DNA from 3 places in the Peribacillus sp. Hz7 genome. Region 3 is predicted to be linked to each of the others. Evidence: riboswitches for the same ligand, from Rfam matches in the RefSeq annotation. Region 3 holds a riboswitch; each other region holds the start of a gene.
The links. Region 3 has a riboswitch for cyclic di-GMP ahead of ACE199_RS21985 (PAS domain S-box protein). Riboswitches for the same ligand answer to the same signal wherever they lie in the genome.
Positions count from the first base shown of each region.

Region 1: linked by a shared signal. The riboswitch ahead of ACE199_RS22625 (response regulator) and the one ahead of ACE199_RS21985 (PAS domain S-box protein) in region 3 are both predicted to bind cyclic di-GMP.
Region 2: linked by a shared signal. The riboswitch ahead of ACE199_RS13390 (hypothetical protein) and the one ahead of ACE199_RS21985 (PAS domain S-box protein) in region 3 are both predicted to bind cyclic di-GMP.

Region 1 is NZ_JBHHJV010000038.1:246-4,880, forward strand. It holds gene ACE199_RS22605 (hypothetical protein) at 63-662, shown strand; gene ACE199_RS22610 (DinB family protein) at 930-1,166, opposite strand; gene ACE199_RS22615 (DinB family protein) at 1,535-1,825, opposite strand; gene ACE199_RS22620 (aspartyl-phosphate phosphatase Spo0E family protein) at 2,119-2,283, shown strand; cyclic di-GMP riboswitch class I at 2,366-2,450, shown strand; gene ACE199_RS22625 (response regulator) at 2,531-2,887, shown strand; guanidine-I (ykkC/yxkD leader) riboswitch at 3,093-3,190, shown strand; gene ACE199_RS22630 (APC family permease) at 3,259-4,623, shown strand.
Region 2 is NZ_JBHHJV010000008.1:196,296-200,930, reverse strand. It holds gene ACE199_RS13395 (short-chain fatty acid transporter) at 241-1,560, opposite strand; gene ACE199_RS13390 (hypothetical protein) at 1,760-2,479, opposite strand; cyclic di-GMP riboswitch class I at 2,500-2,584, opposite strand; gene ACE199_RS13385 (Ig-like domain-containing protein) at 2,747-3,244, opposite strand; gene ACE199_RS13380 (acyltransferase family protein) at 3,377-4,635, opposite strand, start outside.
Region 3 is NZ_JBHHJV010000033.1:8,566-20,100, reverse strand. It holds gene ACE199_RS22015 (FadR/GntR family transcriptional regulator) at 1-230, opposite strand, end outside; gene ACE199_RS22010 (FAD-binding oxidoreductase) at 439-1,824, shown strand; gene ACE199_RS22005 (bile acid:sodium symporter family protein) at 1,837-2,820, shown strand; gene ACE199_RS22000 (staygreen family protein) at 3,182-3,634, shown strand; gene ACE199_RS21995 (YjcZ family sporulation protein) at 3,779-3,883, opposite strand; gene ACE199_RS21990 (hypothetical protein) at 4,037-4,249, opposite strand; gene ACE199_RS21985 (PAS domain S-box protein) at 4,830-8,732, opposite strand; cyclic di-GMP riboswitch class I at 8,773-8,865, opposite strand; gene ACE199_RS21980 (ECF transporter S component) at 9,130-9,666, shown strand; gene ACE199_RS21975 (homoserine/threonine efflux transporter) at 11,078-11,535, opposite strand, start outside.

The DNA of each region.
Region 1 (4,635 bases), on a different contig from region 3:
GTGGTTGGGTGGTTGATAAACCAAGAAAGGTGCTGAAAACGTTGATAAATCAGTTTTTAACAATGAAAGAACTGAAAGAGGCGCTTCCGGAGATCCCTGAGAATAGTTTAAAACGGTACCTACACGAACATGAAGAATATTTGAATTTTAAAAAGGAGCATAATCGTTACCGGATTAATGCTTCAGAAATTGAGAAATTAAGATTAATCAGGCAGTTTTATGCTGAAGGTTTTAAAAGAGAAGAAGTGAATACGAAGCTGGAGGAACGTGGTATACCGAGAACAATTACTATGGATTTAGAGGATACATCATTGGTCTCAATCAACCATGAGCTTACGGATGTTAAGAAGCTGATTAGTTTCTTAGTTCAACAAAATGAACAATTTCGATTGCACCAAAATAGACTAAAAGAGCAGAATGCTGAATTAATTCATGAAATGTATGAGCTGAGGCAAAGCATGGAGGAATTTAGAGAATCACAAAGAATGCATCATGAAATGGAAGCAGAAAAAGTCTCTTATATGATGGATCATTTATTAGCTGCTCAACAATCTCTTGAAGAAGTAAATAATAATAAGGGGTTTTGGCAAAAAATATCTAAGCAGATAGACGCTTGTTATAAATTTTTCTTAAAGGGAAAGGTACAAAAACCAAATGGTTAAAAAAAGAATCAACGTTTCGTTGGTTCTTTTTTTAACGTCAAATTTTATGGAGCAGAGGTGAAAATAAGCCAAAACAAAACTCCAATCATAATAGAACTGAAGTTTTGTTTGATTTACTAATCAAGAATTTGTTTATCTAACTAAAATAATAATAGCTGGTCCAATAGTAGATAGCAGCCGCTGAGACATGTCTTTAGAACAATCTACTTTATAGCGGCGAGAAAACCTATTAAGGGGATTTTAGTCGTGGGAGTATGTTGAATACGCTTATTTGTCTCTTAAATAAAAAATATAATCGGTTGATACGCCCTCATACCCTATCTGTCTAATCATTGCAGCAATGTTTCCTCTATGATAGGTTCCGTGATTGACTATATGTTGAACGACTTCAGCGATTTTGTTGTTAAATTGGTCACCTTTCGTATTTTGATAACCAACTATATCTTCAACATCTTTCGTATTGATAAGAAAATTCTTTATCTTTTCCCGACAGAAGACTCCCATCCTCAAGGAATATGAAGGGCAATAGCCCAATGAGTAGGTGGGAGATGAATGTCGGTTGGCGGTAGCCAAAACACTTGTTTGTATGGTGGGATATTCCTGTAAGTTGTTCTTTGAAAACTGAAGATAGGAGGTTGTGACAGGAAAAACGTCTGTCGCGTAAAATCTTCAACGTTCTAATCGCCGCCACACGCACCGAAGTAGCGAAAACCAAGCAGAGTAGGGCGTGTGGCGAGTTCAACGTACAAAATAGCAACACCGCGCAGGAGGCTAATAAGCCGTCTGTACTGCTAACTGTCGGTGCGACAGGGTTAGCCTGCTAAATAACTAGTGGATACACTGGTGTTCGCAGGAATCCCCCACTTCAAGCTTTAGCTAAGTGGTGGGTAGTTCAACTCATTATGTAAAACAGTAGATGCCTTTACAGTATCCTCAATTGTGGTGAATGATTTGGATACAATTTGCTGCAAACTATTTCCTTTCATCCGTAAATACCATAGTTCATCCACTGCTATCATATGACCAAAGGTTTCAGCAATGGTAGGGAAAACACTATCCACTTTGTTAAGAAAAACTTCCTCTGGAAGACCTTTTAAATGTTGAATTAACCTATCATTAGCCCATACATGGTAATCAAATAATTGCATAGTCCATTCTTTCACCAATGGTCCCCCTTAACGAACGTTCTTCATTTTTATAAATTATACTTCCGGATATCAGTTAATAGAATAGCGAGAATCAAACTCTTTTGTAGATTTTCTGTATGAAAAAGCTCATTGCTGTGTGAATGACTCATTTTTCTTTTTGAATGGTATGTTCATTTGTAAAGATTTTGTCGTATCAACAGATTAACTGTCGAACCCCTTATTATTTTATGAATCATCGTTTATAATGATGGCTGTTGCCTATGTTTTCTATTTTTTGTTAAAAATGAATAGGGAGTTAAGTTGCGAAAATGAAAGTTTTATCACTTAAAGAGCTGGAATATAGAATTGACGCTGTAAGAACTCGTATGATTGTTGTAGGAAAATTAAAAGGACTTGGCCATCCCGACACGATTAAATCCAGTCAAGAGTTAGATATTTTATTAAACGAATATCAAAAAATTAAAGCAAAATAACCTATCCACAAATTTATTAGTGATTCATAGGTGTTTATGACTATTATCTTATATTTAATCCTTCATATTAAATATGTTATTATGCCTATTGGGGCAAATTTTACGAAAGTAAGAGACGCAAAGCTACGGGCCTAAAGCATTTTTGCCATGGTGGCCGAGTTGCCAGGAATTATTCCTGTATAATTATAATAAATAAAGTGGCATTTTCCTGATTTGCCTTAGTCTTTAAAGAAAGGTATTTCTATTATTGAAGAAGTTTATTTTGCTTGTGGATGATTCTCTTTTTATGAGAACGTTATTAAAAAGAGAGTTAAACCCAAATCATTTTACCGTTATTTCGGAAGCCGAAGATGGTCTAGAAGCGATAGAAAAATATAAGATGCTTTCTCCGGATATTGTGTTGATGGATGTAACGATGCCCAAAGTTAATGGCCTCGAAGCTTTAAAAGAGATTATTTGCTTTGATCAACGTGCAAAGGTTGTAATGTGCTCGGCACTTGGTTCACAGCCATTAGTAATCGAAGCGTTAAAGGCTGGCGCCAAGGACTACATTGTTAAACCTCATTTTGGTAACCTAAATAACATCCTTATTAATTTGTATTAGTCTACATCCATTTCAAATGGGTGTTTTTTTTATCTCTCCAGATGTTTTAGTCAGAAGTGCATGGTGATAAGACGTACTTAGAATATATAAAATCTAACTATATTTCTATGTCATGAAATCTTACATTGTTATTGAAACACTATCCTCATCTACATATACTTGAAATATCAATAGTATATTGGTTCTGATTCTTGCAATCGATAACGAAAATGCTGTCTAGGGTTCCGGTTGAAAAACGTCTGGTCCGAGAGGGAGCGTACAGCTTATATGCTGTATACACGGAGGGAAAAAAGCCCGGGAGAATTTTTTTATAAAATTCTCCCGGGCTTTTTTGTTTTTCCGTACCAAATTCAGAAAAGAGGGTGGATAATATGAGTAAAAACACAACCTTGATTAAATCACTTAAATTGCATCAGGTAGTCTTTATGGGGCTAGCTTGGATGACACCAATGATCTTTTTTACTGTCTATGGTGTTGCACATGAAGCTGCCGATGGCATGATGGCGGCCGCCTATTTGACTGCTTTTATTGCTATTTTCTTCACTGCGTACAGTTACAGTCGCATGGTAAAAGCCTATCCTATTGCGGGATCAGCTTACACGTATACGAAAAAAGCTATTAATTCGAAAGCTGGCTTTCTTGTTGGATGGGCGTTGTTGATGGATTATATTTTTTCTCCTATTATTGCCATACTCACATTTGGTATCTTCATGAATACAGAATTTCCTGCCGTACCCGTGTTTGTTTGGATTATCATCATGAATGTTCTCCTTGCTGTCGTTAATATTGTCGGTATTAAATCTGCGGCACGTATAAGCGGGATTTCTGTCCTCGTTCAAATCGGTTTCATTCTTCTGTTTTGTATTTTAATTGTAAAAGATATTTTAAATGGTGAGACAGGAGCCAATTCACTTTTCTCCATTACTCCTTTCTTCGGTAGTGACACAGCCTTCAGCTCTGTCTTTTCAGGTGCTGCTTTAATCTGCTTTTGTTTTCTTGGTTTTGATGCTGTTACAACAATGGCGGAAGAAACAATTGATGCTAAAAAGACAGTCCCTAAAGCAATATTTCTGATTATTCTAATAGCTATATCGATGTATATGGCAATTTCTTATTTAACGCAAATTGCGTATCCGGATTTTGCTTTTGCAAATCCAGATAATGCGGCATACAGCCTTGTTCAGCTTGTTGGCGGTAACTTGCTTAGTTCATTGTTCATCATGGTCTTAATCATCGCAACCTTTACTCAAGGTGTTTCCTCTGTAACGAGTGTGAGTCGTTTCCTTTACGCACTTGGACGCGAATCTATTTTACCGAAAAAATTGTTTACAACACTGCATCCGAAATACAAAACACCTGTTGCTAATATTTTATTTATAGCAACGATTTCATTATCAGCGGTATTCATTAATCTGGATACAGCAGTCATGTTTGTTAGTTTTGGAGCATTAACAGCTTTTATATTTGTGAATCTATCCGTCATTGCTCATTACTATATCAAGATGAAAAAACGTTCACCGAAAGATACATTTCTATATCTTATTTTCCCTCTAATTGGAGCCATATTTATCAGCTGGCTGCTTACGTTACTTGATAAACATACATTGACAATGGGCATCAGCTGGGTTGTAGTTGGATTTATTTATCTTTTTATAAAAACAAAATGGGAACAAGCGAAAGAGCGCAAAATGCCAGCTCCATCTAAGGGTCATCTGACATCAAAAGAAATCATGTAAGATATTCTGACA
Region 2 (4,635 bases), on a different contig from region 3:
TAGTTTTCAAAGAACTATGTCTTAATGACGCTCAATTAATATACCATATCTTTTTAAAATTAGTCAATAACTTTTTTAAAATATTTTTTGCATACTTAATTCATAAATAAGGGGCAATGTACTTCTTTAATTAAAAGAAAAACTAAAAGAAAAACTCGGCGGATAAAATTTCCCTTCCACCGAGCCTTCCTTCTAATCTATCACTCTCCAATAAATTACGGGGAGTAACAGTTATCTTACCTAATAAACAAAATACAGCAATATTGTCGTTACCACTCCTACCCAAATACAGAGTAAAAAACAATAACCCATGATATGTCGTATATGCAAGCCTACAATGCTGAGTATAGGCAATGCCCAAAATGGTTGTATTAAATTGGTCCAGGCATCTCCCCAACCAACAGACATGGCTACAATTGCTGGATCCACGCCTAAATCCAATCCAGCCGGTATTTGCAAAGGTCCTTGTAAAGCCCACTGCCCTCCGCCTGACGGGGCCAACATATTCACTAATCCTGCTGTCCAATAAGTAAATACAGCGAAAGTTTCTTTATTTGAAATAGAAACCATGGCCTGAATAATATTCTCCGCTAACCCTGAACTTCCTAATACAGCAATAATTCCAGCATAAAAAGGGAATTGCAAAATAATAGGGGATATAGATTTAGCTGCTTCCTTAAATGCTTCACCATAATTCCGTAAAGAACCATGAAATAGTAAACCGAGAGATAAAAAGAACATATTAATAATATCTAGATTTAAATCTTTCTCACTTGAAAACTTCACGATAACATATATAATTCCAATCAATCCAATTAAAATGCCTAACACTTTCGTTTTCTCTAAATAAATAGCCGGAGTAGACTCTTCTATCTCAGAACTTTTCTCCTGATCACTTTTTTCTCTGGTAGGAGGTGAATACGATATAATATTCTGTTTCGGAGCCATAAGTAAAATAAAGAGAGGCATCGTTATTAATAAAGCAAGGAAAATGATAATCGTTCCTGAATGAAAGATTGTTTCAGATGTCGGAATAATCCCCATTGTATCTTCTAAAAAATGGCCTTTGGTAGCTACTGTAAGTCCGATAGAGCTGGATAAACCCGCTGTGTACAAAGCGGTCGGCGCATAAGCACAAGCGACCAATAATGGAAAATGTGCTTGTTTATTTCGTTTACCTACCTCCCTCGCTACAATGGCTCCCACGACAACAGCTAATCCCCAATTAATATAATACGCAGCCGCTGATATCAAAAATGTAAGAAGGTAGGCTTTATTCGCTGTATTGGCTCTTATCGATAATGCCTCTAGCCCTTTTCTAATAAACGGAACAGAAGCAAGTACCATCCCTGTCATCAATAACAGCACCATTTGCATCGTGAAAGCTAAATAAACCCAAAAACCATCACCATAGGAGCGAATAAGATCAAGAGGGTTTTTCGGCGTGCTAATATAACCAAGTATGAAAACAAGTAATGTCATCAATACTGCAATAACAAAGGCATCGGGCAAGTAACGATTAATCCACTTCGACAGCTTATCAGAAATGGCATTTAACATCATGAGGCCCCCTCCACTGTTGTCTTACCCTATTCATATGGCGGACACTTCAGCGATATGTTAAAGGTATGCTTATTTGTTTCAGACAAATGACCTTCTGGCCTGTACCATTCCAAAACTGAGCCTATACAAAAAGGAGAGTGATCATTATTTCAAATGATGACTCTCCTTTTTTATTACATAAAAACTCCAATAAATTTTAGAGAGTGACAAGCACTCCTCTTAAAACCGCTGATTCTGTTGAAGTTGTAGTTTCACCTAAATCTGTTGGTGTTGTTTCTTCCGGTGTATTTGTTGTCTCACCAGACTCTGCTGGTGTTGTTTCTTCTAATCCATTCGTTGTTTCATCTGATTCTGTTGGTGTTGTTTCCTTTTCCGTTTTTGGAGTAGAAACCTGTTCCACTAAAGACTTCACTCGTTCAATCTCATCTGCAGCTACTTTTTGAAGTTCTTTAGACTTTTCTTCTAAAGCATCGAACTCAGAAGTACTCACCTTACGCTTTTTCTTATAAGAAGCCAACTGTTTATCAATAGCACGAAGCTTATTGATTTCGGCTTTTAGTTTCCCTTTATAGCTATTGTACTTTTTAGATGCTGTTTTTTTACTTAATTCTTTATCAGCTGTTCCATCTTCACTTACATCAAAGTATGAATTAATAGATTTCGTAATCTTTTGGATTGAAGAATCGATAGTATTTAGACGTTTTTCAACTGTTTTACCAGTTTTAGATTTCACAGCAACCTTTTTCTCTTTTTCTTTCTCTTTGTTCTTAGAAGACTTTTCTTCTTTCTTAACTGGATTCTTTTGTTCTGTTTTTTTGTTGTCGGATCCCTTCGCACTCGCAAATGAAGCAGAACCAAAGACTAGAGTGATTGCTACTAAACTTGCTAAAATCTTTGAAAACCATTTTGTTTTCATTACCTTCTCCCCCTTGTGATAACGGCAGCTGGCTGGCATAGATTATAACCCTTAGCCCCGATAGCTTTGTGACATCAAGTTTCCTTGATTGTACCTTTTAATATAGATTTCATTTATTTTATCGGTTTTAAATTTTTAAATTAAACAGTTCCTTCTTCTCATAGTCTGAATAATATTTACTTTTTTGTGACATTTCCTATAAATGAAAAAGCCACCTATCTCTTTAGATAGCTGGCTTTCTTTATCAGGGAATAACATTTACCTTTTCTATTGAACTTTTATTGTTTTTGTTCGACTTTTGTTACCAGCCTTATCTTTTGCATAAACGTTTAAGCTAGTACCTTTCTTTTGCTTGGCAATTTTCACAGAATAGCTGCCTGAAGAACTCGAGGCAACCGATTGACCAAGTTTTGTACTGCCTCTATACACATAAACTGTTGCACCTTTTTCTGCTTTTCCGGTTACTTTCGTAGACTTAGTTGTTACTTTATTAACAGTAGGAGTGACAGGTGATGTTGTATCCCTCTGGATAACTTTTAACGTGTAAGGAACTTTTTTGTCCTCGCCCTTGTTATGTCGAACTTTAATATAGTAAAGACCTTTTTTTAAATTAAGATTACTAATATTTTTAAGTTTTCCAGTCCCATATTCTGTGTACAAATATTGGTAAACTGAACTGTTTTGATTAAATACTTCTACATAAAAACCTGTATCTTTTGGATTCGTTAAATATAAAGAAAGATTCATATTTTTCGTCAAGTTCAAGCTATAAAAAACTGCACCTCCAATTGGGGTGCAGTTCATTCTCTTCCAGAGCTTTTCTTTCGTACTTCATCGCTTTAAACTTTAGCCTAATCTCAAATTCCCAGCATCCTGACTATGCTGCAGAGAACCCTATTATTCATCTTTGAGTATCTTGTTGATTTTTTCTTCAAAAATAGGTCCGAAACTTTCAGAATAAGTATTGGTTAAATGTCTATTATCTCGGTAAATCACAACATTACCAATAACAGGCTGGAATTTACCGTTTACTTTAAAATAATCTGTTAAGTCAATTTTATGCAATGATTTATTCTCATTTTCAAATTGTCTCCAAAAACTTTCGTCTTTCTGATTATCTGCTAAGTTCATTTTTTTTGCAGTTTCTTCTATTCCGGCTGTTTCTAATGATTCCAACACATTAAAACTATATCTTGGGTCATCACGAATAGCTAACACTTCCATACCATATTCATCTTTAACATACTGCAGCTGATCAACCATTTGTTGTTGGATTCTATTTTTAGACGTATCAGAAGCTGTAGCTTGAGCAACGACAAGATCTACATCTGCATTCTTTAGATAATCCAGAACATTATTGACCCAGATACCTTTCAACTCATCATCCGAATAACCTGTTGAAAACCGTGTACCTGAACGAGTCAGACTCAATACACGATAATTAGAATCTTTTGTTGCTTGTAATATTGCACCTAACCAATGTTCTGAATGGGAACTACCAATCAGGGCAATTGTAGCATCGTAATTTTCAGTTTTGCCATATTCCCCTATTTTTAAGTCACTATCTTCTAAACCCTGATTACTGCCATCCAAATGCGCTTGTGGTAAATCATTAAAAGCGTTGGAAAATGTCGGTATCGGCTCTTGATCAGGTACATCATTAGGATTTTTTACCGCTAACGCTCCTGGATAATTTTCATAGGTTATTTCTTTTTCTAGTTTAGATTGGCTTATATATACTCCCATCAAAAGAGATCCAATTAAGAGTATATTCACACCACCCATTATCGCAAGTCTATTAAATGATTTATTGTTAGCTGAGCCTCGAATTGGTTTTTCTATATATCGTGTCATTAAAAAAGATAAGATAATGGATGAAATAATAATAAGAGTTCCAACGATAGCTCCTGGAGTTTCTTGGACATTATAACGATAGAACTCTAATAATACCCAATGCCATAAATAAATCCCAAAAGAAATTCCGCCTAGCTTTACCATTACAGATGAACCTAAAAAGCGTTTGACACCATATTTTGTATCTTGTGTACCAGACAAAACAATGAATAATGCGCAAATCATTGGCCATGAAGCAATATACCCCGGAAACATTTCAGATACATTGAAAACTATTCCAGTTAAAATTAAACCGATTAATC
Region 3 (11,535 bases):
AGATTTTCTGATGTTTTGATAAAGCTCCCGCTTCCTTGTTTAATTTCAATTATCCCTTTAATTTCAAGTTTCCGTAGTGCCTCTCTAACCGACGTTCGACTTACATTAAAACGGCTGGCTAAATCTCTCTCTGTCGGCAGTTTATCTCCAGGCTTTAATTTCCCATTCAAAAAGTATTCATTTATTTGATCAACAATTACTTGATAGGCTTTTTTCTTTGGCTGTGTCATCCCCCGCGTCACTCCTCTAAAATAACTGTAGTATAAATGGCTTAATCATACAAAAATCTATCCTTTTAATCAATATCAGAAAAATTTGAATTGTTGATTTTTTTACTTTTTGTTACAATTGAAAAATGTTGGACCAATTTCAAATACCTGTAAATTGGTCCGACCATTTATAATGCGGCAATAATAAGAGTAATAAGGGGAGAATGAAATGATAGTAACAAATGAAGAATTGGTTTTGGCTCTACGGAGTGTGCTTTCAGAAAGTCAAGTAACAGTAAATCAAACGATATTAGAGCAGCATAGCAAAGATGAGTCGTATCACGCTCCTAGTCTACCGGATATAGTTGTATTTCCGGAAACGACGGAAGAAGTGAGTAAAGTAGTAAAAATAGCGGGTCAATACAAAGTACCTGTTGTACCATTTGGAAGAGGTTCGAGCTTAGAGGGGCATGTTATTCCTTATGACAACGGCATTACCATCGATTTTTCTCTCATGAATAAAATATTAGAGATCAGGGAAAATGACTTTCTCGTAAGAGTCCAACCGGGTGTAACGCGTTCTGAGTTAAACAAAGAGTTGAAAAAATACGGATTGTTTTTCTCAGTAGATCCGGGAGCAGATGCATCACTTGGCGGTATGGCAGCAACCAATGCTAGTGGAACAACATCTGTTAAATATGGGGTCATGCGAGACCAAGTTCGTGATTTAGAGGTTGTTTTAGCAGATGGAACTGTAATAAATACTGGGAATTTAGCGGAAAAGTCTTCATCTGGCTATCATTTAAACGGTCTATTTGTCGGTTCTGAGGGCACCCTCGGCTGTTTTACAGAATTAACACTTCGGGTCTATGGTATTCCTGAACATATTATGGCTGCTAGAGCTTCCTTCCCAACAGTTAAAGATGCTGTAGCTGCGGTCGTTAGTATTTTACAAGCAGGCATTCCAATTGCAAGGGTTGAACTTGTAGATCAACTTTCTATGAAACAAGTGAACTTGTATAGTGAAACAGCCTACAAGGAACAACCAACCTTATTTTTAGAGTTTCATGGCAATGAAGCTGGATTAAAGCAAGATGTTGAATTTATGAAACAGATTGTAGCAGAGCACAATTGTGAAGGCATTGACTTTGAGACAGATAATGCCGCTAGAAATCAGTTATGGGATGCTCGCCATAATATAGCTTACGCTTATATCCATGGAAACCCAGGGAAAAAGCTGATGGTAACTGATGTTTGCTTACCAATTTCGGAGTTAGCTGGGGCGATTGAGCATGCGAGAGAGTCGCTGAATACGTTAGCGTTGCCTGGAGGCATAGTAGGCCATGTTGGTGATGGTAATTTCCATGTTCTTCTGATGATTGATATGGACAATGCTGATGACATAAAAAGAACAAATGAATTTAATGAAATGATTGTGATGTATGCGCTAGAACGTGGGGGAACCTGTACAGGAGAGCATGGTGTCGGAGTGGGCAAACAGAAATATCAAGAGAAAGAGCATGGAAAAGCGTTGCTTGTGATGGAAAAAATTAAACAAGCACTCGACCCTGATACTCTTTTCAATCCAAATAAACTTATAAAAGTGAAAAGATAAGGGGGACATTGTATGAAAGTTTTAGAAGCCATAAGTACGATAGCTGGAAAATATTTTGCTGTATGGGTTATCTGTATTGCCGTTATTGCCTTTATAGCTCCGACTCCCTTTTTAGTATTTGGTGGATATATTACTATTTTACTAGGCATTGTTATGTTTGGTATGGGGCTGACGTTGAAAGCGGTTGATTTTAAACTAATCTTAACGAACCCAATTCCAGTCATTATTGGGGTTTGTGCTCAATTTATTATCATGCCGCTTTCAGCCTACTTGATTGCCTATATCATGAACTTGCCGGCGGAATTGGCTGCAGGGCTTGTCCTTCTCGGTTGTGTACCAGGGGGGACTGCTTCAAATGTCATGGTGTATCTTGCTAAAGGAAATGTACCTTTATCAATCACAATGACGTCTTTTTCGACGCTATTGGCACCGATTGCAACACCATCATTATTACTTTTACTTGCAGGTAAATGGATGCCTGTAGATCCGAAGGCTATGTTTCTTTCAATCATTCAAGTAATTATTCTTCCAATCATCTTGGGTATTTTTATTAGAAAATTTCTTCCGAGAGTTGTTGAAAAAAGTATTACTGTTATCCCTTTAATATCAGTTGTGGCAATCATTATAATTGTATCTGCTGTTGTCGCGGGGAATGCACATAGCCTCGCTACAGCTGGATTCCTTGTATTTATAGCTGTAATGCTTCACAATGCGTTTGGACTGCTGCTTGGTTATTTTACAGCTCTTGCATTAGGGCTTGATGAAAGTAATCGAAGAGCTATTGCTATTGAAGTCGGCATGCAAAACTCAGGTTTAGGAGTAGCATTAGCCACTGCACACTTTGGACCATTAGCTGCTTTACCTAGTGTTCTTGGTGCTGTTTGGCATAATATTTCCGGTCCGATTATTGCCACTTATTGGTCGAAAAAGCCTGCGGATAAAATACAACCGGTAAATGCTCAGCTGGATAAAAGCGAAGGCAAGGCAAATATTTAGTAAGGAGTATTTTGTATAAATTCATATACAACTATTTAGTTAAAATTATTGTTGTACAATCTTCCATTATAGGGCACTTAAATAGAGTAAGATAAATATTTATGGACTGAACAGTTTTATCGTTCAGTCCATTTTTATTTCGTTAGGATTTATCCTATTGATAATTAACTTTGGTATGAATGTATGGGGTTTTATCGATCAAACAGTTTTAAGCTTCATAGTTCTAGCTGTATAGTTCTTGTAGTAAGAGAGTAACTTCAATTATAAAATTTATTAAATGAGGTAAGGGGCAACGAAGCCTTGTTTAACACATACTAAAATGAAAATTAATATAGTGATAGAAAAAATTGGAGTTGATTGCTTGAGCAATGTCAATCCAGAAAAACTTTTTGTGGGATACGTGGATGGTGTTACCGCTACAGAGCCTGTTTTTCCAAGACGTTACACACTAACTCACTCTGATTTAACGGGCGATCTATTTTTAACAATTGGAACTCATTATGCCTGGGATAAAATCAATCCTCTGAGAGATGAAGTATTAAGTGAATGGAAATCAAATGGTAGTTCCTTATATTATTGTGTTTATGTATATATCGATCAAGGACAATATAACCAAAGTGTATCAGCCAAACGTAATGAAATATTTAGACGTGAATTACCCCTTGCGTTAACAGCTATTCGATATGGCGATAGGTTTTTATTCGACGCATACCCTAATCTAGATCAAGCTCCAATCATTATTAACTTTATATCCGCCTATCCTCAGTTTGCTAGACAAGAAAGCTGGGGGGACTTCCACGGTATTTCCGTTTAAAAAATTATCTATAAGTTATTTGGTGCCTTATCTGAGAGGTTACACGTTTTTAACGGGGACTCCTCTCAGGTTTGAAAATAAAGCTAAGAAAAGTTCTCAAGTAACGCATGAAAAAACCGACCCAATAAGGTCGGCTTTTTATGTTTACCAGACTCCTCCACCGCAGAAACTTGCTCCAACGATGATTAAGAGGATAAACAACACAACTATAAAGGCGAAACCTCCGCTACCACAAGCAAATCCAGACATACAATCACTCCTTATTTGTGTTAAGGAGGTACTTAGATGGGTTACTTCATGTTATGTCAGAGATGAGTGAGTGACACACTTTTTTACACATTAAAAAAAGTCGATCCTAAAATCGACTTTTCATGTATCTTATTAAAGTAAAATACCAATTTGTTAACAACCGCACCCGTGATGGAATCCGTGGTGATGATGATGGAATCCATGATGGTGGTGGAAAGGATAGCCACCATATCCATGATAACCGCCATAGCCCATGCCATAGCTAGGATACCCTCCAAATCCCATCCCATAACCAGGATAACCTCCATATCCCATACCGTAACCTGGATACATTCCGTACCCCATGCCAAAGAATTGTCTATCCATTTTTCGTCTCCCCCTCACATTGTTTCAAAAGTAGTGTATGTGTCCATATTTAAAAAGGGATAGACGTTTGTCTAGTATACGTATTTTCTGGGCTTTTATTTTGCCTGCGGTTTTCGTAAACTTAACAAAATAAAAAAAAGACAGTTGGCTTAGGGAGGCACTGAAAAAATTACGCTTTTTCTCTATTCTTTTTTACTCCTTTTCCTTCAAGATGGTCATGATTTGTTGAGATTGACAGTGACAGTGAATATGGCCATCGCTCCTTGCCTCACATGAGCCCTGGGATGCCGGATCAAAAGGAAACGGAAGAGCCAGCAGGAGGTCGTAATAGCAGAGGACAAACGCGGTCTCTGCTATTATCTATAACCACGTCTATGTTATTATTGACGTTTATATCAACATCGACGTCGATATCGATGTTGATATCTATATTTACATATACATTTCTGACAGGATCATTATCAATTTATGATAAATCTACCGTTCCTCCATTTGTTGAAAGAGCATCTGCCAGTGTTTAAGCAGATGCTCGTATTTTCACCATTCTTCATTTTTTCTTTGGATCATGATTATTATTTCTTTAAGAAAGAGGCAGCCTCACTTCAACCGTTGTGCCCTGATTTTCTTTACTTTTGAATGTGATAGAGCCTTTATGTTGATTGATAATCCTGAAGCATAACATTAAGCCCAATCCCGTTCCCTTCTCTTTGTTGCTGAAAAAAGGTTCTCCTAATTTTCTGAGACGTTCTTCATTAATCCCAACTCCATTATCAATGATGCTTATTAATACATTTGGTCCCTCTTTAATGGTTTGGATATTCATAGAACCCCCGTTAGGCATGGCTTCAATACTATTTTTAATGAGATTAATAAACACTTGTTTTAGTTGGTTTGGATCGCATATAATAGGTGGAATATTTGGTTCAATCTGTTGATATATTTGCACATTTTGTAAATGGGCCTCTGGTTCCAGCAGTGTTGTAACATCTTTTAGTACTTTCTTTGGATCACTCTTCTTTAATTGAATCTCTTGTGGTTTAGCTAGGTTAAGAAACTCTTTAATAATCTCCTCAACACGATTAAATTCATCCAAAATAACCTCAAAGAATTCCTGTTTGATGATTCCTTGCTGTATTAGCTGAATAAGTCCTTTTATAGAGGTAAGAGGGTTTCTTACTTCATGGGCGAAACCTGCCGCGAGTTCCCCTACTACGGTTAATTTCTCTGACTTTGATAGCCGTTCTTCTGCATGTCTTTTTTCTGTGATATCTCTTCCTACCACAATCATGTGCTCCATTTTACCGTTTTCCCCAATAACAGGCGTACCTACACACTCAATTAATATCCAATTCCCATTAGCGTGTAAGAAGCGAAATTCTACCTGGGCAGGAGACTTCCTTTTAATAATCTCGTCAAATTTCATTCTTACAAGCGCAGCGTCTTCTGGATGGATTTTATCCAGGATTTTATTTCCTGCAAATTCTTCTTGTGGAAAACCAAGTACGGTTTCGTGTGATGGGGATGCATACCAAATTTGTCCGTCCCTATTGAACAAACAAATTAAGTCGGTCATGTTTTCTGCAATAAGACGATATTTGTATTCACTTTTTTGTAAAGCTTCCTCGGCTTTTTTGCGTGCTGTTATATCAACAAATGAACTAATGACCTCTACCACTTCTCCCCCTCGTTTAATAGGGCGCAAACTAGCAAGATAATGAATGCCATTCATCATGCCCTCATACGTAACAAGGTCTTCTCCTTCCCATGCTCTCTGGTAATAGTGTATCCTTTTTGCTGCGAGCTCAATAGGCAGAAAATCATGCAAAGCTTTTCCGACCACTTGAAAGGGGATTAATCCTATTCGGTACAATAATTCTCCATCACACAGTGTATGAATAAATTGATTATTGATTTTTTTAAACTTCAAAATCATTCCCTGCTGTAAACGAACGGTATCTTGTAGTTCTTTTTTTGCTATTTGTAATAGTTCTTCTTCCCATATTTGCTCGTTCATATCTTGAGAAATTCCATATTCTTTTATGGGTTGTTGGACTTGTTGGAGTATGTTCTCTAGTTCATGTGCAGGCAGTGGCTGACTAAAGAGGTATCCTTGTCCTTCATCACATAGATGCTGCTGTAGAAATACAAGCTGTTCCTTCGTTTCAATTCCTTCTGCTACCACATTTAAGTTCAAGTTATGGGCCATCGCAATGATGGTTTTTACAATCGTTTCATCGTTTGGGTTGTTATAAAGTTCTTGGACAAAGGATTGGTCAATTTTTAATGTATCGACAGGGAATTGTTTTAAATAGTTTAAAGAACTGAATCCCATTCCAAAGTCGTCAATACTGATATGAACACCCAGACTCTTAAGCTGCTGCAAGGTTGAAATGGTATGTTCAATGCCCGTGGCCATAGTTTCGGTAATTTCAAGTTCCAAATACTGAGGTTCAAGCCCTGTCTCTTTCAAAATAGTGGTAATTGTGTTAACGAGATTAGATTGAGCGAATTGCTTAGCTGATAAATTAATAGCCATCAACGGTGAGAACCCTTTTTCCTGCCATGCTTTATGTTGTTTGCATGCAGTATAGAGAGCCCATTCTCCGATAGAGATAATTAATCCAGTTTCTTCGGCAATAGGAATAAAAGTTGCCGGTGATATCACTCCCCACTTCGGGTGATTCCAACGAATTAAAGCCTCTACGCCAACAATGTTACCCGTTCTCAGATTAAGTTTTGGTTGATAATGTAACAGCAGCTCATCACGTTCTATCGCTTTATACAGATCGACTTCGATTTGCAATGGCTTGAATTCATGCTCATTTGAAAAGTAAAACTTATAATTGTTTTTACCTGCTTTTTTTGCTTGATACATGGCAAAATCCGCATGTTTAATCAATGTCTCGACGGTATTTCCGTCCTCAGGAAATAGACTAATCCCTATGCTCGAAGACGTGAACATATCATAGCTTTTTATCTTATACGGATCAGCAAGAACATCAAGAATTCGTTGGCCAACCTTTGAAGCAACTGTTCTGTCGGCATCTGCTAAAACAATGATAAATTCATCCCCGCTTTGGTGGAAAATGAGGTCGTTGCCATATACAGATGACTTCAAACGTTTCGTCACTTCTTTCAATAGAAGATCACCCATGTTATGTCCAAATGTATCGTTGATGACTTTAAAACGGTCAAGATCAATCATTAATATAGCTAGGCTTTGTTTCCTTTCAGCAGCAGCGGTTAACTCATTTGAAAGACGTGAATATAACATATTTCGGTTAGGTAAACCGGTTAAATAATCATGGAAGGCCATGTATTCATTTTGTTTTTCTGTTGCTACTTGTTTCGTTATGTCTTGTGATATACCGTATGCACCATCAAATTGTCCGTTTACTATAATAGGGACAATGGAGGTGTTTAAATAAATGAGAGAACCATTTTTGTGATAAGCTGTAGTTCTAAAATTTTGAGGAGTCCCTTTTTTTACTAAATCGAACCGTTTTTTTACCTGTTCTTTTTCTTCAGGTTTGACCATGTCCAGAAGACGCATCTTTAAAATCTCTTCTGTGCTGTAGCCAGACATTTGTTCGAGAATATGGTTACAGTCGGTAAAATACCCGTTTACATCTAATGAGTAGACACTATTTGCATTAAACTCAATGAGTGATTCATATCGTTGTTTGTTATCTTTTAGTTGATTGTAGAGTTTCTTCTTCTCCGTAATATCTTTCCCGATTACCATAACAGCTGGTTTTCCGTTAAACGGTATCCTCACCGAATTACAATCTACATCTATTACTCTATCATCTAACCTTTTTAGTTTATATTCACAAAAAGGAAGAGTTTCTCCCCTTAATAGCCTTTTTAGGCGATCTTGCAATCTATCTATGTCTTCAGGCACCATGATTTTTTGAATTTTTTTACCCAAAAGCTCATTCTCATGATTTACCCCCAGCATCTTTAGTGCCTCCGGGTTCGCGTAGACAAATCTTTCTTCCTGATGCACAAAAATAGCGTGGGGTGACAGCTCAATCAGATGGCGATACCGTTCCTCGCTTTCCGCTAAATGTATCGTTGTCATTTTCCGGTCGGTAATATCAAAAACGATTCCTGTAATTAAAATGACCTTTCCTTGATCATTTTTCGTAATATGGGTGTTCTCTTGGATCCACCTCATAGCTCCATCGGAACGAATAATTCTATATTCAATATCAGACGGTCTGCCCGATAATAACGTTTTTATGTGATTTTGAACTATATCCATGTCTTCTGGAAAAACAAAATCTTTCCATAACTCAGAATTGTTTTCAAAATCCTCTTGTGTATACCCATATAGTTTGGCATTCTCACTTGAAACCCAAAGAGAACCTTCCTCTAAATCCCTGTACCAAATGGATGCACTTACGCTATCAATTATTTTTTTTGTGAATTCTATATCTTTATGATTTCTTAATAGGTTGGCAATATAATTGATATTCATTTACATTCTCCATTTATTGTTATTCATTAAATTGTCAATATAAAAAAGCCATCTTCTAAGAGAAGCAGCCTTTTACAAATTTAGACCCGTAGCTTTGCGTCCGTATTTTTCAATAAGTTTGCTCTTGTCATTATAATATTGTTAGGATATGGGAACAACAGGAGATTTTTAATTTTCTGTCTTCTTGTATGATTTATTCTGTTTCAGATCTAGTGCTGTCCTTTAACTAGACTCAAATCTTTTAAAATTAGCTTTATCCTATCATAGTTCAACACTTGGATCCCCGGTTTTTCTACAAACTGACCCCTACGTTTTGTTGAAAAGTGATACTTTTAAAAACGTCAGTCTTTTGCTAAGGTTATCAGTAAATTCAAAAAAGTAAGGAAGATTTATGACTATGCAAAAAACACAATCAAGATCGCGCACACAAACTTTTGATTTGATTCTAACAGCCATGTTAATTGCACTCGTATTCGTGGCTACATTCTTTTTAAACATCCGATTACCGATTGCGGCAAATGGCGGTTTGGTTCATCTTGGAACAGCTATGCTGTTTATCGCTTCCATCTTGTTTGGTCCTAAAAAAGGAGCTATGGCTGGTGCTATTGGGATGGGGTTATTCGACTTAGTTTCTGGTTGGACATTGTGGGCGCCTTTTACCTTTGTGGTTCGGGGCTTACAAGGATATATAGTTGGAAAAATTGCTTGGTCAAATGGCCGCAATGGTACAAGTGTTGCTTTTAATCTACTAGGTACTATCCTGTCAGTTCCTGTGATGTTAGCAGGTTATTACGTTTGTGAAGGGGTTCTATACGGTAGTTGGATTGCACCATTGGCCTCTATTCCAGGAAACCTAACTCAGATTGTTGTCGGAATTTGTATAGCGATTCCGGTTGGTGTTGTTCTGAAAAAGGTTCCTGTTTTTAAATCGTAAGCACTTATTCAACATTTAAAAAAATAAGCGTATTCGAGATTGTTCTCGAATACGCTTATTTATTTGCTAAAAAGTTAAATCGACTTTTCCCAAAAGATAATTCTTGCAAGCTTTTTGGGGGACGAGTGCTTGTATCTTTAGTTCTTTTGGTAGATCAAAGGATGCGCGTGCTCTTTTTATATTGTTTTCTTCTGCGATTATTTCTATATCATCGTTTATGTCTATGTCATTATAGATGTTTATATCTACATCGACGTCGATATCGATGTTTACGTTTCAGTAATCTTCTTCTCCATGATGATTAAGTAAAGTTCGAATTTCAAACAATCATTAGAGAAGGCTATTGGAATGGAATATAAAAGAGTAGATTACATTTACTCGCCCCTTCATTTATGGAATCATTTTTAGCAAAATACGTTGATGTTTACGTCAATATCGACATCTACATAGATATTTACATCGATGTTTTTGACGATGTTGTTATCGTTGGTTACATGACTTTCATCTTTACTAATAGGGCAGTTAGTGGAACAAGGACGTGTATGAATATGATATATTTTATACATAATACGCTTATTTTTAAGAACTTTAAAACTGGAAAGGAGTAGAGTTTTGTCTCTTTTTATAAACAGGTTTATAACTGCTATATTATCTACCATTACGTTTAGTTTCCTTTATTCTTGTTTTACATATAACTCTTTCTATGAAAATTTCTTTTTCGGACTTATTTATTTATCAGTGATATATATATTTATTGGTATACCGATCTCTCTAATCATAGATACATATATAGTTAAGAATTATAAAGGAAGATTTTTTGTTTATTCATTATTCGGTGTACTTGTAGGTAGTGCGGTGTCTTTTCTGCTTTTTTTAGATGGGTTCCCATGGTTTTTAATCCCATACTCTATGATACTGGGGTTTATTGCATCCAATGTTTTTTTGCATATCAATATTATTCTACGTGGTAAAAATCCCTTCAGATTTTCCTGAATTATGAACGCATTACTTAAAGGTCAAGTTTTTATGGGGTGAAACTTTCTTGGCGTTGTCAATCCGCATTTTCCTTACTCTACCCCGCCGTTTATGGAATCATTTTTAGTAAACTACGTTGATGTTTATATCAGCATCGACATCTACGTAGACATTTACATCGATGTTTTTGTCGTCGGTTACATGACTTTCATCTGTGTGAAGTTGCATAGATTTTATAGTCGTTGTTTTCTCTTCCATATCAATTCACTTTTATTCTTGGTTCTGTTAAAGAACAATGTTGATTTTCTTGTTGAACGAACGGACAGGTTAATTGAACAAGGATGTTATTTGAACGTTAGAAACAAAAGATGCTAAATAGAAAAAACCGTTCACTTTTCTGAACGGAGAGAATCAAATTATGTGTTAGGAAATTAATTTAAATTCCTGTCTTTATGCCAAAACCTACTAAAATTAAGCCGGTTGATTTTTGGAATACTTTCTGGAATTTGGAGTTATTCAACCATTTTTTTGCGTAATCAATTACATAAACAAGGGTTAGAAACCACAATACAGCGAGTAAAGTAAGGATTGATGCTAGCACAATCAATTGCTGATTTACATTTTCGTTCAAATCGATAAATTGAGGCATGACAGTTATATAAACCAAAACAGTCTTTGGATTAAGAACATTACTAAGTAATGCTTGCATAAAGCACTCTTTATTATGCCGACTTGAAGAATTGGTAGGTACATTCGCTTGTGCTTGAATTTCCTCTAAAGAAAACGCACTTTTAGCAAAAAAACTTTTTATACCCAAATAAATTAAGTAAGCAGCTCCCAAATATTTGATTGTACTAAAAAGAATTACAGACTTTGCAATGACAACCGATAACC